One region of the Streptomyces sp. NBC_00996 genome, then DNA from elsewhere that is predicted to be linked to it. Evidence: riboswitches for the same ligand, from Rfam matches in the RefSeq annotation. Region 1 holds a riboswitch; each other region holds the start of a gene.

Region 1 (3,265 bases):
GGCGAGGGACACGACGCAACTCCTCGACGCCGTCGCCGAATTGCTGGACAACTGGACGCTCGGTGCCCGCGAGAGCGCCGCGCTGGCCCGTGTCCTCGCCGACGCGAGGGGACTGCGCCCGGCCGGAGCGGTCACCGACCGGCTGGGCCGCACGGGACAGGCGTACATGTACGACGACAAGGCCCACTCCGGCCGCCGGATGCTGATCCTGGACCCGGCGACCGGCGCTGTTCTCGGCCTTGAGGACACGGTCACCAAGGCCGATCCCGAGTACGGCGTCAAGGCCGGCGACGTGATGTCGTACCGCGCGTGGATGCGCTGATCGACCCCGAAGTCCCCGAAGTCCCCGAAGTCCCCGAAGTGTGTGCTCAGATGCCGAGTTGGCGCTCGGCCCCGGTCACCGTCTGCTCCAGCAGGACCGCGATCGTCATCGGGCCGACGCCACCCGGCACGGGGGTGATCAGACCGGCCCGGGTGACGGCGGTGTCGACGTCGACGTCGCCGACGTTCCCGGAGTTGTAGCCCGCGTCGATCACGACGGCTCCCGGCTTGATGTCCTCACCGCGGATCAGCCGGGCGCGCCCCACGGCGGCTACCACGATGTCCGCCTCGCGCACCACAGCGGACAGATCCTCCGTACGCGAATGGCAGTACGTCACCGTCGCGTCGCGCCCGAGCAGCAGCATGCCGACCGGTTTGCCGAGGATCGCGCTGCGGCCCACGACGACGGCCCGCTTGCCGGCCGGGTCCACGTCGTATTCGTCGAGGAGCCGCATGATGCCGCCGGGCGTGCAGGACACGAAGCCCGGCAGGCCGAAGCTCATCGCCGCATAGGAACTCAGCGTCACACCGTCGACGTCCTTCTCCGGCGTGATGGCCTCGAACGCCGCGCGCTCGTCGATGTGCGGTCCGACCGGGTGCTGGAGCAGGATGCCGTGCACGGTCGGGTCGCCGGACAGCGCATCGAGCGTGGCGATCAGTTCGGCCGTCGTGGTGTGGGCGGGCAGGGCGACGTGCCTCGACTCGATACCCGCCTTGCGGCTGCGGTTCTGCTTCATCCGCACATAGGTGGCCGAGGCGGGATCCTCGCCGACCAGCACCGTCGCCAGACACGGAGCCGCGCCCGTACGGTCCTTGAGGACGGCCGCACGCTTGGCGGTCTCCTCGACGATGCGCCGCGCGAGACCGGCGCCGTCCATGAGCTGGGCCTGGGACATGTGCTCCTCCTGAGCGTTGTTGACACAATCGCCCAGGCGCGCGGCAAAGACCCGTTCGTCAGACCGCTCCCCGGTGGTACTCCACCTCAGCGCCAGTCACGGCCCGCCGACCAGCGTAGCTTGTGCGATCACCGGTCGGTGCCGCTGGACCAGCGGACGCACCGTGGCCTGGCCGGCCCGGGTCTGGTGCTCTCCCTGGGCCGGCCGGCAGCGGTACTCGGTCAGCGGGCCGGGCGAAGGGCCCGCGGTTCCATGACCGGGCCTTCGTCGCTCGCCCCGACGGCGATGGGTGTCCGGACACCGTCGGCTCACGCGTACGGGCCGGTAAATGGCACCGTCGTCACAGACTCAGGTGTCCATCGGTGGTAGACCGGGCAACAGCTTCTCCAGGGTGATGGGGAAGTCGCGCACGCGCACGCCGGTGGCGTTGAACACCGCGTTCGCGACCGCCGCACCGGCCCCGCAGATGCCCAGCTCACCGACGCCCTTCGCGCCCAGGACGTTGGCCTTGTCGTCGTACCCGTCGAGGACGACGGCGTCGACGTCGGGGACGTCGGCGTGAACCGGCACCAGGTATTGGGCGAGATCCCGGTTGACGAAGGCGCCGGATCGCGGGTCGATGACGGCCTCTTCCTCGAGGGCCGCGCCGGCGCCCCAGATCATGCCGCCGATCAGCTGTGAGCGGGCCGTCTTCGCGTTGAGCACGCGGCCCACCGAGAACACGCCAAGCATCCGCCGCAGACGGATCTCGGCGGTGTCCGCGTCGACCCCCACTTCAGCGAAATGGGCCCCGTAGCAGTGGATCGAGTAGGCCGTGTAGTTCGGATCATCGCCCATGAAGCGGGTCTCGCCCACCGCCTGCACGCCTTCGGGGTGGTTGCGTCGGACGATCTCGCTCAGCGCCTCGGACGCGTCACCGATGCGCACGTTGCCATCGGCGAACACGGCGTCTGCCGTGTCCCGGCCGTGCAGCGGGGAGCGTGCGTCGCCGCGCGCAGCGGACAGCAACTGCTCGCGCAGGGCCGTGCAGGCCTGATCCACCGCGGTGCACGAGTTGGCGGCGCCCCACGAGCCACCGGACCCCCAGCTGGTGGGAAACTCGGATCGCCCGAGCTCAATGCGCACCCGATCGGGCGGCAGTCCAAGCCCGTCGGCCGCAACCTGCGTCAGGATGGTGTAGGTGCCCGTGCCGATGTCGGTCATGTCCGTCTGGACGACGGCGGTGCCGTCCGCCTCGAACCGCATCCGCACCGTTGTCGGCCCTTGGAAATGCCCGCGGATGGCGGCAGCCATGCCGTAGCCGATCAACCACTGTCCCTCACGCATACTCGCCGGGGTGGCGGGGCGGTGCTCCCAGCCGAACCGGCGCGCGCCTTCGCGCAGGCAGTCGACCAGGTGCCGGTCGCTGTACGGCACGTCTCGCTCGGGATCGACGGTGGGCTCGTTGCGGATCCGCAGCTCGACCGGGTCCATTCCGAGCGCGTGCGCCAACTCGTCCATCGCCGACTCCACCGCCAGCATGCCCGGCGCTTCGCCCGGCGCGCGGACGTCTGTCCCGCGCGGCAGATCCAGGGGCTTCAGCCGGTGGCTCGTCAACCGGTGGGGCGCGGCGTAGAGGCTGCGGGTCGTGGCGGCGGTCTGCTCGGCGTACTCGATGTCGGGGTTGGTGTGCATGGTGACCTCGTGGGCGAGTGCAGCCAGCCGTCCATCGCGCCCCGCGCCCAGCCGAACGCGCTGGCTGGATATGGGGCGCATACCGACGAGCTGGAAGATCTGCTGCCGGGTCAGCGCCACCTTGACCGGTTGGCTCAACTCGCGGGCGGCGAGCGCTGCGAGGATCGTCTCGGAATGGATGCCCAGTTTGGAGCCGAATCCCCCGCCGACGAAGGGGGTGACGATGTGGATCCGCGCCGGATCGATGCGAAGCGTGCCGGCGACCGAGGTCTGAGCGGCATCGACGATCTGGCAGCTGACGTAGACGACGAGGTCCTCGCCACGTGGCTCCACCAGGCACGCGTTCGGTTCCATCGGCATGGAGAACTCGTACG
Region 2 (3,265 bases), 1.4 Mb from region 1:
GTCGACTGGTTGACCGCTGGTGCCGGCTCGACGGCAGGGGCCCTCCAGACCGAGCTTTGGGACGGCAGGAGCCGCCTCCCACAGCACGTGGCCCACGAGCCGGTCCGCGGAACCGAGGAGGCACTCTCCCTCGCTGTTGATGGAAGTGATTCGCCCCTGGCCGTCGATGTCCAGAACCGCGTCACTCACCTGAGTCAGGCCCTGGCCGACAGGGGCTGGTCCGCTACGGACATCGCTGATGACCTGCAAGGTGCCGGTCAGCCTGCACTTGTTCCGGTGTTGGTCGACGACTACTCGGCCACGGGCCTGCACCCATCGGACGGCCCGGTCGGGTCGGTGTATGCGGTACTGGACGCCGTATGCCTGGTCGGCGGCGCGGATCGCGTCCTCGGTGTACGCCAAGACCTGCGGCAGGTCGTCCGGGTCGACCAGACTCACCCAGGTGTCGATCCGCCCGTCGAAGATCTCCGGGGCGATACCGAGGATGCGCGCGGACCGTTCGTCCCAGACCACCGCCCCCGTGCGCAGGTCCCACTCCCATGTACCGATTCCGGCTTCATCGAGAGCCTCCTGCAGTTGGGTGCCGGACTGCCACTGCGGCCCAGGGGCTGAGAGCCGCCGGGGGTCGCGGAACCGCAGTCGTTCCGCGGTCCACCGGGCCACGGCATCGAGCAGCTGCTGAACCTCCGCCTGAAGGTCGCCCGCTGTGGTCGTCAGGACGGTGAGGGCGCCCAGGGGCCCATTGGGGCCGGGCAGCGGGACCGACACCAGTCCGATCCCGGTAGGAAGGTGCCGGAACCCGGGGGCAAACGGGCCGGTCCACACTACGGTGTCCTCACATACGGCACGGGCGGGTGACACGGCAGCCTCCAGTGCGACCTCCTGCCATGCCTCGAGCAGCGCAGCGCGCAGGCCAGTGTGCGCCGTCAGGTGCAGCACAGGGCTCCCCGGGACGCCCTGATGCACCAGCCCCCCCAGCCCATGGAGAGCGACCACAGCCTGGTCGAGGCCGAGCCGCAGGGATTCCGGGGCACTGAGGCCTTCGCCGACGGCTGCGAGGGTGCGAAGACGTTCCGTGACCGACGATGGCGTCTCCGAGACCCCGCCTGGTGCGGCGGCCGGTCGAGAATCTTCCCGGCGCGGGCCCATACCCTCACCTACCTCCGCCACGGACGGAATAGAACCAACATACAGGCTGAAAACGGGAGAGAATAAGCCGATTACGGACATGACGGTCGCGGTCGGTTTCCATCTTGCTGCTCTGAGTCACCTGCGGAGGCAGGTTGATCGCATACTAAGAATGCTCCGGGTCTGTCCTGCCATCGGGTGCGTTTCCGTGGAGGTGGTCACCGGCAGCGACGCGGTGGTGCGCCCTCGGGCCGTACGGAGCCACCGCCGGCTGCTGGCCACCACGCTGGGCCGGGTCGAGGCGACCCGGATCGCCTACCGCGCCCTGGTGCGGCCAACCTGCACCACGGCGCCGCCGCCCTGGCCCTGCCGCGGCAGTTCTACTCCTACCCGCTCCAGCGCGCGTCACCTTCGGGGGCGCCGAGACACTCCTGCGCCTGGCGGCTCGGCACCGGCAGTTGATGGAGATCGCGTGTCGGGTCGCCGCCCACATCCCCGCCTTCTACCAGCAGGACGCGCCAGCCCCCGCCCCGGCCGTCGGCAGCGAGGGGGGACCGGCTGCTGGTGCTCAGCTGTGCCGCGACCGGCGTGAACATGATCCCGTCCGATCCGCGTGAGCCGCTCCGCGCCGCACGGGCAGCTGACGACCCGCAGCCGCCCTCGGCTCAGCTGTCCAGTCGCGAGCGGCCCGCCCGAGTCGCGGACATCGTTGCCCCCAGGCGTTGCTGACCACTCGTCCAGGCGCACGGCAACGACGTCTCGTCGGACCGCTCCCCGGTGGTGCTCCACTCAGCGCCAGTCACGGCCCACAGCCTCGCCACGGTCGGGCGGTGTCAGGTGCGCCGCGCCAATACGTTCAGAAGCGGCGTCGGTTCCTCGCGGAAGTAGAAATGACCGCCTTCGAACCGGTGCACCCGCACGGTCCCGGTGCTGTGTTGCTCCCACTGCCCGAGCTGGTCGGCGGTGACGACGTCGGTGCCCCCGCCCACCACCTCCAGGGGCACCGGAAGCGGTTCGCCCGGCTGGTGCGAATAGCCGTCCAGCAAGGTGAAGTCGGTGCGGAACACGGGGAGCAGCACTGCCATCAGTTCGGTGTCCGCAGCCAGTTGTGGCGGAATGCCGCCGTAGCGCTCATGCAGGGCCGCGACCAGCTCCTCGTCAGGCCTGTCGGCCAGTCCCGTGACGGGGCGCGGTAGATGCGGCGCGGGAAACGCCGACACGATGAGACGCTCGGGCAACGGGCGGCCTCGGGCGGCGAGTTCTCGCGTGACCTCGTAGACGACCAGCGCGCCGAGGCTGTGCCCGAAGAGATCGTACGGCGGGACGAACTCCGTCTCTGCCAGCAACTCCCGTACCAGCGTGCCGAGGTCGGTCACCGGGCGCTCATGGGTCCGGCCGCCGCGTCCCGGCGGGCAGATCCCGTAGACCTGGGTGCCCGGCAGCTGCAGCCCCCAGCGCACGTATTCACCGGGAAGCCCACCCGAGTGGGGGAAGCAGTACAGGTGGCGTCGCGGAGGCTGGGCAGGTGGGCGGCCGGTCAGCCAGGGGCTGCGCCGAGCGGCGGCGCCGGGTGGTGGGGCGGAGGACAGGGGAGTGGTCACGGAGTGGGAACCTCCTCGGCGGAATCGGCCCTCGCCCCACGCTCGTCGAGCAGCGCGGCGAGGGCCGCCGGGGTCTGGGAGCGCAGGACGTCGGCGGCGTTGACGGTGACGTGGAACGAGGCGGCGGCCCAGGCCGCGAGCTTCGTGGCGGTCAGCGAGTCCCCGCCGAGGTCGAAGAGACCGTCGTGCGGGTCGATGTCGGGGTAGCCGAGGGCCTGGGTGAACGCGCCGAGCAGGGCGGACAGCACGGGCGGGCGGTCCGCTGCCGGCGCGCCCGGTGCCCCCGCGCCGGTGACCGCTCGCGGCACTGGTGCGGCGGGGGCGGGGAAGGGCATGCCCGAGGCCCGCGGTGTCGGTGCCGCGGCGGTGCCGGCCTCGGGCGGTGCCGGCACCAGGTGGTCGCGGCGCTCGAACGGATAGGTGGGCAGCGCCACCCGGCGCCGGGGCCGACGGCCCTGAAGCGCGGCGAAGTCCACTCGCGCGCCGCGTGCCCACAGCTCGCCCACACCGGCGAGGAGGGTCGCCGTCTCCGACGC
Region 3 (3,265 bases), 3.4 Mb from region 1:
TAGGCCGGGGCGATGTCGATCCCCGCCCACAGACCGCGCCCGCGCACCTGTGTGACATGGCCGGTGCCCGTCAGCAGGGCCAGCGCGCGGTGCAGATGCTCGCCGAGCTCGGCGGCCCGCCGCTGGAACTCGCCCGACCGCAGCATCGCGATCACCTCCAGCGCCACCGCACAGGCCAGCGGATTCCCCCCGAACGTCGACCCGTGCTCCCCGGGCCGGAACACCCCGAGCACCTCGCTGGACGACACCACGGCCGAGACGGGGACGACCCCACCACCGAGCGCCTTGCCGAGCACATACATGTCGGGCACCACACCCTCGTGCTCACAGGCGAACGTACGCCCGGTCCTGCCCAGGCCCGACTGGATCTCGTCCGCGATGAACAGGACATTCCGCTCCCGCGTCACCTCCCGCACCCCCTGGAGATAGCCGGGCGGCGGCACCAGAACCCCCGCTTCGCCCTGAATCGGCTCCAACAGCACGGCGACCGTCTCCTCGGTGACCGCCTCGCGCAGCGCCGCCAGATCCCCGTACGGCACGATGTCGAAGCCCGGCGTGAACGGGCCGAAGTCCGCCCGCGCCTCCGGGTCCGTGGAGAAGCTGATGATCGTCGTCGTACGGCCGTGGAAGTTGTCGCCGGCCACGACGACCCTCGCCCTGCCGTCCGGGACGCCCTTGACCCGGTACCCCCACTTCCGGGCCGTCTTCACCGCGGTCTCCACCGCCTCCGCGCCCGTGTTCATCGGCAGCACCATCTCCATGCCGCACAGTGCCGCCAGTTCCCGGCAGAAGTCAGCGAACCGGTCGTGATGGAACGCCCGCGACGTCAGCGTCACCCGCTCCAGCTGCGCCTTCGCCGCGTCGAGCAGCCGCCGGTTGCCATGTCCGAAATTCAGCGCCGAGTATCCGGCCAGCAGATCGAGGAAGCGGCGCCCCTCGACATCCGTCATCCAGGCCCCGTCCGCCGTCGCCACGACGACCGGCAGCGGGTGGTAGTTGTGCGCGCTGTGCGCGTCGGCCGAGGCGATGAACGCCTTCGTCGTCTCCGTAGCGGTCACGGGGTCTCCGTTTCTTGACGTGCGGCACGAGGGGCGCGCGTTCCCGAGCACGGGGGAGTGATGCCCGCGAGCGGCGGGTGGCTTGTGGCCTATTTCCTATCGTCGCTCGCATGGTGGACTCGGGAACCCGGCCGTCCGGCGCGCCCGGTAGGCTGATCGACGGGGCCGTGACTGGCGCGCTGGGATGGGACCGACCATCGGGGAGCGGCTCCAGCAACTGTGTGCCGTGCGCCTGGGCCGACCCGTGAACGCTGAACGCCACGTCCGGAGGCCGTCATGCCAGAGCCCCTTTCCACCGAATCCACCGCCTTCCGCAGCGCTCTCGACGTGATCCGGGCCGTGGAGCCCCGCGTCGCCGACGCCATCGGCCAGGAAGTCGCCGACCAGCGCGACATGCTCAAGCTGATCGCGTCCGAGAACTACGCCTCCCCGGCCACCCTCCTGGCCATGGGCAACTGGTTCAGCGACAAGTACGCCGAGGGCACCATCGGCCGCCGCTTCTACGCCGGCTGTCGCAACGTCGACACCGTCGAGGCCCTCGCGGCCGAGCACGCCCGCGAACTCTTCGGCGCCGAGCACGCCTACGCCCAGCCGCACTCCGGCATCGACGCCAACCTCGTCGCCTTCTGGGCCGTCCTCGCCGCCCGCGTCGAGGCCCCCGCCCTGGAGCGGGCCGGTGTCCGCAACGTCAACGACCTCTCCGAGGCCGACTGGGCCGAGCTGCGCCATGCCTTCGGCAACCAGCGCATGCTCGGCATGTCCCTGGACGCCGGAGGCCACCTCACCCACGGCTTCCGCCCGAACATCTCCGGCAAGATGTTCGACCAGCGCTCCTACGGCACCGACCCCGCCACCGGCCTCATCGACTACGAGGCCCTGCGCACCTCCGCCCGTGACTTCAAGCCGCTGATCATCGTCGCCGGCTACTCCGCCTACCCCCGCCTGGTGAACTTCCGCATTATGCGGGAGATCGCCGACGAGGTCGGCGCGACCCTGATGGTCGACATGGCGCACTTCGCCGGTCTGGTCGCGGGCAAGGTCCTCACCGGCGACTTCGACCCGATCCCGCACGCCCAGATCGTCACCACCACCACGCACAAGTCACTGCGCGGCCCGCGCGGCGGCATGGTGCTGTGCGACGAGACCCTCGCCGAGCAGGTCGACCGCGGCTGCCCGATGGTCCTCGGTGGCCCCCTTCCCCATGTCATGGCCGCCAAGGCCGTCGCACTCGCCGAGGCGCGTCGCCCCGAGTTCCGCGACTACGCCCAGGCCGTCGTCGACAACTCCCGCGCCCTCGCCGAGGGCCTGATGCGCCGCGGCGCCACTCTGGTCACCGGCGGCACCGACAACCACCTCAACCTGATCGACGTCGCCTCCTCCTACGGCCTCACCGGCCGCCAGGCCGAGTCCGCACTGCTCGACTCGGGCATCGTCACCAACCGCAACTCCATCCCCGCCGACCCGAACGGCGCCTGGTACACCTCCGGCATCCGTATCGGCACGCCCGCGCTGACCACCCGTGGTCTGGGCACGGCCGAGATGGACGAGATCGCCGGTCTGATCGACCGCGTCCTCACCGCCGCCGAGCCCGGCACGACGGCCAAGGGCAGCCCGTCCAAGGCCCAGCACGTCCTGGACCCGAAGATCTCCGACGAGATCGCCCACCGCGCCACCGACCTGCTCGCCGGCTTCCCGCTCTACCCGGAGATCGACCTCGGCTGACGCACCCGGTACCTCACCGGGGCTACAAGTCGATCAGCTCCTGTCGTGGTTCCCGCGGCGGTCCGGCAGCTTTCTGCCGGGCCGCCGCGCCGCGTATCACAAGGGTGCCGCCGACTCCGATCACCAGGCCGGCCGCCAGCCCGGGTATCGCCCACCTCGCACGCTCCACCGCATGCGGGTCCGTGTCGGCCATCGATGTGCTTCCGGAGCCGAACAGCCTCCCCTGTTCCGCCAACTGCTCGAATACCGAGCGCGGTGCCCGATGCCAGCGGATGTCGTCGTCCTCCACGTCGGGTGAAGGATCCGAGCGCACCCACGGCGTCCCGTCCGCGGCGACGAACACCTGGTCCTGGCGCTCGATGGCGACATCGCCGCCGGGCGCCCTCTGGGTCCGGGGCCAGCCCCCGACCCCGGTCAGCCCCCAGATCACCGTGGCTCGCACCTTCGGGAAGTGGCCCGCCACCCAGGCCTCGGGCACCCGCTCC

What was found. A riboswitch is a leader RNA that binds a small molecule or an ion and turns the genes downstream of it on or off. The one in region 1 is predicted to bind ZMP and ZTP.
Region 2: it holds a riboswitch for ZMP and ZTP, as region 1 does, so the genes downstream of both, OG390_RS40920 (hypothetical protein) here and OG390_RS47280 (bifunctional 5,10-methylenetetrahydrofolate dehydrogenase/5,10-methenyltetrahydrofolate cyclohydrolase) in region 1, are expected to answer to the same signal.
Region 3: it holds a riboswitch for ZMP and ZTP, as region 1 does, so the genes downstream of both, OG390_RS32050 (glycine hydroxymethyltransferase) here and OG390_RS47280 (bifunctional 5,10-methylenetetrahydrofolate dehydrogenase/5,10-methenyltetrahydrofolate cyclohydrolase) in region 1, are expected to answer to the same signal.

What each region holds. Positions count from the first base shown of each region.
Region 1 covers NZ_CP108723.1:10,210,960-10,214,224, forward strand. Annotated here, with positions in the region: gene OG390_RS47275 (CU044_5270 family protein) at 1-322, shown strand, start outside; gene OG390_RS47280 (bifunctional 5,10-methylenetetrahydrofolate dehydrogenase/5,10-methenyltetrahydrofolate cyclohydrolase) at 369-1,217, opposite strand; ZMP/ZTP riboswitch at 1,241-1,327, opposite strand; gene OG390_RS47285 (xanthine dehydrogenase family protein molybdopterin-binding subunit) at 1,566-3,265, opposite strand, start outside.
Region 2 covers NZ_CP108723.1:8,800,166-8,803,430, forward strand. Annotated here, with positions in the region: gene OG390_RS40915 (SpoIIE family protein phosphatase) at 1-768, opposite strand, end outside; gene OG390_RS40920 (hypothetical protein) at 1,515-1,724, opposite strand; ZMP/ZTP riboswitch at 1,857-1,941, opposite strand; gene OG390_RS40925 (thioesterase II family protein) at 1,962-2,729, opposite strand; gene OG390_RS40930 (type I polyketide synthase) at 2,726-3,265, opposite strand, start outside.
Region 3 covers NZ_CP108723.1:6,819,120-6,822,384, forward strand. Annotated here, with positions in the region: gene rocD (ornithine--oxo-acid transaminase) at 1-1,058, opposite strand, end outside; ZMP/ZTP riboswitch at 1,216-1,303, shown strand; gene OG390_RS32050 (glycine hydroxymethyltransferase) at 1,335-2,780, shown strand; gene OG390_RS32055 (hypothetical protein) at 2,803-3,265, opposite strand, start outside.